2 regions of the Ruegeria sp. YTSA105 genome follow, and region 1 is predicted to be linked to the other one. Evidence: riboswitches for the same ligand, from Rfam matches in the RefSeq annotation. Region 1 holds a riboswitch; the other holds the start of a gene.
What was found. Region 1 has a riboswitch for cobalamin ahead of AC2FH2_RS04475 (DUF1636 family protein). Riboswitches for the same ligand answer to the same signal wherever they lie in the genome.

Region 1 (3,400 bases):
AGCGCCCTCATCCAGCGGCCCCACGTGAACAACCACATTATCCGCGTCAGCCTCCATCAGCAGCGTTTGCGCTTCGGCAGCTAGCGCTTCATCCGCTTCCACCGCTACGACCAACTGCGCCATACGGGCTGCAACAGCCGTCGAATATCCCAGCGCCGGAGCAATATCCAGAACAACCTCATCATTGGTAATGTTCAGCACATCCAACATCTTGGCCAGTGTTCTCGGTTCCAGAATGTAGCGTCCAGCCTCAAGTTCTATCAAACCCTCGACATAGGCGGCTTCGCGTTGCGCGTCTGGCACAAAATTCTCGCGCTTGACGGACAGCATGGCATCAATGATCGGGAACTTGGTAACGTCCGAAGGCCGGACCTGCGTATCGACCATGGTGCGGCGGCGGGCTGCGAAATCTGTCATTGGATCGCTCATTCATTTCCCAAGGTTGATGGGTTTGTGCCACATCCCGGGCAAACCAGCAACGGCCCGCAAGCGGAAACTTTCGTCTGTCGTGAAGATTTTAGAGTGATCCGAATGGGTGATCCAATTTTCAGTTCCTCAAATTTAGACCGAACCCACTGGACGCCCCGGATTAAAGCTGCTAAAACGCCTGTCACACCACGGCAAGTATTTGATATTACTTGAAAAGGCGAGTTGGCGGAGTGGTGACGCAGCGGATTGCAAATCCGTGTACACCGGTTCGATTCCGGTACTCGCCTCCAATACTTTCAAACAGTTGCTTCGCATTCGGCTTTTCGAGCCTGCGACATGCCGTCTCGCTACGGCAGTGCTCTGCTGAGTGAAGCTTGACACCGGATTGATCAGAAGGCGGTGAACTCACTGGCTCGGCCGGTAAATTTGACCGCTCTATCGAATCCACGCGATATGCCCTTTGAAGTAACGGGCCCGCGAATCCTTTCGTCTGGATATCTTCGAGGCGCAAAGCCCAAACTCGCCTGCCGTCATTTTGCATCTGACTGACCAAACATGCCGCTGACAGGCATTGGCAGGTCGCTTTTCCATTCTCGATGATTTCCGTGCGTCTGCCGCGCTTGACAAGCCCCCTGCCCGTGCCGCATGTCCCATCCGTTGGTGTCTGCACATGCAGATGAAAAGGGAATGCGTCAGCGGTCATCCGTCAAACGCAGCCGCCCCCGCGACCGTGACCGGAGAGGGTGCCCAAAGCCACTGGCCAGACAGGCCGGGAAGGCGGGACATCTGCCAGAGGCCAGCCTCTGACATCCGCAAGCCGGGAGACCTGCCAACATCCGAAGTTGAAACCGGACGGGGTGATCCGGTGTCGGGCCCATGTCGCAATACGTGGCCCGCATGAAACCCCGTCCCCCGCGAAGAGGATTTGGGGGGATGAGAGACATGACCGAGACCACACCTGTTGAACTGCTGGTGTGCACGACCTGCCGCCGCGGCCTGCCCGTCGAGAATGATGCAGATCGTCCTGGGGCGTTGTTGCACAAGGCGTTGGAGCAGGCAGAACTTCCTGATGGCGTCACTTTGAAGGCAGTAGAATGCCTTTCAAATTGCGATCAGGGCTGCTCGATTGTGCTGCGTGGCGGACCCGAACGTTGGACCTTTGTCTATGAGCATCTCGATGAAACCGATCATGTCGAGACCATTGTTGAAGGTGCGACCAAATATCTCGCGACCCAAGATGGCCTCGTTAAATGGCGCGAACGTCCTGAACATTTCCGCAAAAACTGTGCGGCCCGCATTCCCCCGATTGGAGCTTAGATATGAGCAATCTCGAAAAACTGCCCGTCACTGTGATCACTGGCTTTCTGGGCTCGGGAAAGACCACGCTAGTGCGTCATCTGATGCAGAACCCGCAGGGCAAGCGCCTGGCCATTGTGGTCAACGAGTTTGGAGATGTTGGCGTCGATGGCGATATCCTCAAATCCTGCGCGATCCCCGATTGCCCGGCGGAAAACATCATGGAATTGGCCAATGGATGCATCTGCTGCACCGTGGCAGATGATTTCATCCCGACCATCGAGGCGCTGATGGCGCTGGAGCCGCGCCCCGATCACATTCTGATCGAAACCTCTGGCTTGGCCCTGCCCAAGCCGCTGCTGAAAGCGTTCGACTGGCCGGATATCCGCTCGAAAATCACCGTGGATGGCGTAATTGCTCTGGCCGATGCCGAAGCTGTGGCCGCCGGTCGCTTTGCCCCGAATGTCGCTGCGGTGGATGCCCAGCGCCTGGCCGATGACTCGATTGATCACGAAACGCCGCTATCCGAGGTGTTCGAGGACCAGATCTCCTGCGCCGACATCATTCTGCTGACCAAGCCTGATCTTGCTGGCCCCGAGGGGGTCGCCAAGGCCAAGGAAATCATCGCGGCAGAGGCTCCGCGCCCGCTGCCCGTGGTCGAAGTGGCCGAAGGCGCTGTGGATGTACGTGTTGTGCTGGGGCTTGAGGCCGCTGCCGAAGATGACATGGAGGCACGTCCCAGCCATCACGATGGCCACCACGATCACGAGCATGATGATTTCGAAAGCATCATTGTCGAGCTGCCGGAACAGACCGATCCGGCCCAGCTGGTCGCCAATATCGAACGTCTGGCGAATGAACTGAACATCCTGCGGGTCAAAGGCTATGCCGCTGTTACCGGCAAACCCATGCGCCTTTTGGTGCAGGCAGTCGGGGCCCGTGTGCGTCATCAGTACGACCGCCCGTGGGAGCCAGGTGAAGAGCGTCGCTCGCGTCTGGTGGTCATCGCCGAGCATGACGACATCAAAGAGGCTGAAATCCGCGAAATCCTCGTGGGTGTGACCGAGGCTGCCGAGTAAACCATGCACGTCGTCTTCCGCGAAAGCCACGGGTTAGAGGAAACGGAGACCCCGACCGATCTGGGCCAGAGCCCGGCGGATCTGGTGGTGCTGTCCTTTTCCGACAGTGACCTTGGCGCTTTCGCGGCAGGCTGGCATCGTGGGGGTGGACCCGAAGGTCGGATGCCGACCCTGCGGCTGGCCAATCTAACGGCGCTGAAGCACCCGCTTTCTGTCGACACCTATGTCGAGCAGACGCTGGAGGGCGCCAAAGGCATTCTGATCCGCCTGATCGGTGGCGTGCCCTACTGGTCCTACGGATTGCAGCAGGTTCTGGCACTGGCCCACGCCAAAGGCATCGCTGTGGCAGTCCTGCCGGCGGATGGACGTGAAGATACGCGCCTGGATGACTATTCTACCCTGCCTGTTTCAACCCTGCGGCGGCTGGCGCATCTTTGCGACACAGGCGGTGAGGTCGCAGCGCAGGCTGCGCTGGCGCAAATGGCACTGGCCGCGGGGCTTTATTCTGGCCCGGTGATGGGAGCCAAGACGATCCCGGAATGTGGCGTATGGTGTCCGGATCGCGGTGTGATCCCGGCGGATATCGCATTCGCCGG
Region 2 (3,400 bases), on a different contig from region 1:
TGCCCGCCCAATTCAGTCAGCGCGCTTGCTGCATCCCCTCGCAGGATCATTTCCATCAAGTCCAATACCCGGCCCCGGTCGGCCAGACCCAGCATCGCGCGCACCTGATCGGCGCTGGTTTCACCGGCCCCATGGCTGATTGCCTGATCCAGCAGCGAAGTTGCGTCGCGCGCCGACCCTTCGGCCGCGCGGGTGATCAGCGCCAGGGCATCCTCCGCGATCTGCGCCTTCTCAGCCGCTGCGATCTTATTGAGCAGGCCAATCATGTCCTCGGGTTCGATCCGGCGCAGGTCAAATCGTTGGCACCGCGACAGAACAGTCACCGGGACTTTGCGGATTTCGGTCGTGGCAAAGATGAACTTCACATGCGCAGGAGGTTCTTCCAACGTCTTGAGCAGCGCGTTGAACGCGCTGGTCGAAAGCATGTGAACTTCGTCGATGATGTAGATCTTATAGCGCGCACTGGCGGCACGATAGCGCACCGAGTCGATGATTTCGCGAATGTCATTTACGCCGGTGCGGCTGGCGGCGTCCATCTCCATCACATCGACATGGCGGCCTTCCATGATGGCGACGCAATGTTCGCACTGGCCGCAAGGTTCGGTCGTGGGCTTGCCTTGCCCATCAGGACCGATGCAGTTCATGCCCTTGGCGATGATCCGGGCCGTGGTCGTCTTACCGGTGCCGCGGATGCCAGTCATGATGAAGGCTTGCGCAATCCGGTCGGCCTCGAACGCGTTTTTCAGCGTGCGCACCATTGCGTTCTGACCGACGAGGTCAGCAAAAGTTTCCGGGCGGTATTTCCGCGCGAGAACCTGATAGGCGGGGCTGGGCGTGTCGGTCATGTCTGCTCTGTTGGATTCGTGTCAGGTTTGCAGCGTAGAGACCCCCGCCGTCCGCGTCCACCGCGCGCGAAAAGGAATTTCGTTTTGGCAAGTTGCATCAGAGCCGGTAAATCATGAGGGGCTTCAGCCCCATGTGGTGATGCAGGAAAAGGAGCTGTGTTGGAGAGTTTTGCAATTCACCCTCTTGGATTGGGCAAAGGGCAGATCGCTCTGTGCCCACTGCCGGGTGTCACGGGCGATTATGCTGGGGATTTCGCAGTAATCCGGGATTGGGCGCCGGACCTGGTCATCTCGATGACGACCTCGGATGAGTTCCAGCATTCCGGCGGGCTGTCATTCGAGGCGGACCTGCAGTGCGAACGGATTGCCTGGGTTCACCTTCCAATCCGCGATTTCGGCGTCCCCACGCCTGAGGTTGAGGCGCTTTGGCCGCAAGCCAGTGAGGCGGCCCAACATGTCCTTGCCAGCGGTGGCAAGGTGCTGGTGCATTGCCGCGGTGGGTGCGGTCGCTCGGGGATGGTTGTGATGCGGCTAATGGTGGAATGCGGCGAAGCGCCTGGCCAAGCGCTTCGGCGGTTGCGTGCGGTGCGGCCCTGCGCGGTGGAAACCGACGCGCAAAAGGACTGGGCCGGGTTGCCGGCCCGAACCCTTCCCTGATTCAGGCAGACACTTGATACGGAATACTGTCGCTGCGCGGCGGCAGGGTCGAAACGTCGAGCATCGCACAGGGTGGTTCTGACAGAAAACCAGCGGATTTCTGGATGAACTCCGGCCCGAACATCATGTCGCCATAGGCGTCCAGCATTTCTGTCGGCGTGTCCGTACTGGTGCCGCAATAGACCCTGATCTGTTCTGATTGGGCCCGAAAACGGGCCGTGCAGCCTTCGGTGCAATGGGTCAGATCGCTAGTGCCTTCGACCTCGAATGTTTTGGATGCTGCAGGCGTTGCCGTCGCCATCGCCTCGGCCATGGCGCGTGCCATTCGGGCCAGGGCGGGGCAGGGTTTCCCGGTCCTCTGACAGACGGTTGCGGTGAATTCATGTGTCTTTGTCTTCCAGATCATAATGCGCCCTCCGCGCGCAGGACGAAGGGTGAGGATCAGGTGTGACAGCGCGCTGACGACCTGCCCGGACACCCCGCCCGAGTTTCGGTTTCGATACGATGGCAGGTCTCCTGACTTGCGGGTCGTCGCTTTGCCGACCTTCCCAGCCCTGGGGCCAGTGGTATTTCGGCATTGCTCACCGCTTACAGTTGCGGGGGCAGTCGCGGAGTTGGCCCTTTCCGGCATCGCCGGGGCAGACCGCACCGTGTTCCCTTTTCATCCCGCCCCAATTCCGGGGCAAGAACCATCACCACATCGCTAGCGGCTATGCAGACCCCGAGTCAAGCCACCTGTTGGGGTTCAAACCGGACGTTTGGTCATCTTGATGAAATCTTGACTCTGGTGGCCGAAATCGGGCCGATTGTTGAGTGAACCGAGTAGTTCAGAATTTGTCGGAAGCGCCATGCTTGATACCACGCCCTGCGTCCAGACTAAGGACTTTGATTTTGCCTCAGGCTCTGCCAGCCTGTCGGCGCGGCTGTATCTGCCTGAAACCGAGCCGAAGGTCGCCGTGGTGATTCACAGCGCAACTGCAGTGCCGCGCGAATATTACCAGCATTTTGCCCGTTGGCTGGCCGCCGAACAGGGTATTGCCTGTTTGACCTATGACTACAGCGATTTCGGGCATTCGCTGCGCGACAAACTCAAAACCTCCGAGGTGACCATGGCGGATTGGGCCTTGGTCGACATGCCCGCCGCACGGGCTGAGATGCGCAGGCGGTTCCCGGACGCTTTGCAGTGGAGCATCGGTCATTCCCTTGGTGGTTTGCTGGGGCCGGTGCAGCCAGACATTGATCAGATCGACCGGATGATCTGTGTATGTTCGGGGCTGGTTACTCTGTCCGACCATCCCTGGCCCTATCGCGGGCTGGCGTGGATGTTCTGGCATGTGCATGGGCGTCTGGCAGTGAATGCGCTGGGCTATCTGCCGGGCAAAGCGGTGGGGATCGGTGCCGATTTGCCTGGTCCGGTCTATTGGCAATGGCGTAGCTGGTGCACGGCGCCGCAGAATTATGTGCCGCAGATCGGTGACGCTCTGCCCGAAGCGAGATGGGCGCAATCGAATACGCCGGTGGACCTGTTCACCTTCGAGGACGACCAGATGGTGCCGCCAGACGCTGTCTGGCGGCTTGCCGATCTGTATGGACCAAAGGCGCGGCGGCATCTGCTGTCTCCGAAAGAGATCGGAGTGCCCGAGATCGGTCATATCGGTGCCTTTGCCCGCAGAAATCAGGCGCTTTGGCCCCGGTTGATTGCCTGAAGACGCGCTTTTCCGTCCCCGTTAGGGTCTGTTGCGAGACTTTTTGTCATGCATGACAGACCGCACCATTTTACCAAAGGCTTTGTCGCGCGCCCGGGATTGCGCAAGGGTTTCAGAGTTCCTCTGATCCTCGCGCCGCAGCTTGTTCCAGCGTACCAGCCGGTCCGGCGAGAGCAGGCCATCGGCAATCGC

Region 2: it holds a riboswitch for cobalamin, as region 1 does, so the genes downstream of both, AC2FH2_RS11730 (hypothetical protein) here and AC2FH2_RS04475 (DUF1636 family protein) in region 1, are expected to answer to the same signal.

Annotation. Positions count from the first base shown of each region.
Region 1 covers NZ_JBXWNE010000002.1:364,682-368,081, forward strand. The annotation lists gene AC2FH2_RS04465 (protein-L-isoaspartate O-methyltransferase family protein) at 1-417, opposite strand, end outside; tRNA gene AC2FH2_RS04470 (tRNA-Cys) at 646-719, shown strand; cobalamin riboswitch at 1,071-1,277, shown strand; gene AC2FH2_RS04475 (DUF1636 family protein) at 1,372-1,746, shown strand; gene cobW (cobalamin biosynthesis protein CobW) at 1,749-2,804, shown strand; gene cobN (cobaltochelatase subunit CobN) at 2,808-3,400, shown strand, end outside.
Region 2 covers NZ_JBXWNE010000008.1:48,878-52,277, reverse strand. The annotation lists gene AC2FH2_RS11740 (DNA polymerase III subunit gamma/tau) at 1-845, opposite strand, end outside; gene AC2FH2_RS11735 (protein-tyrosine phosphatase family protein) at 1,002-1,502, shown strand; gene AC2FH2_RS11730 (hypothetical protein) at 1,504-1,908, opposite strand; cobalamin riboswitch at 1,992-2,211, opposite strand; gene AC2FH2_RS11725 (alpha/beta hydrolase family protein) at 2,351-3,208, shown strand; gene rsgA (ribosome small subunit-dependent GTPase A) at 3,230-3,400, opposite strand, start outside.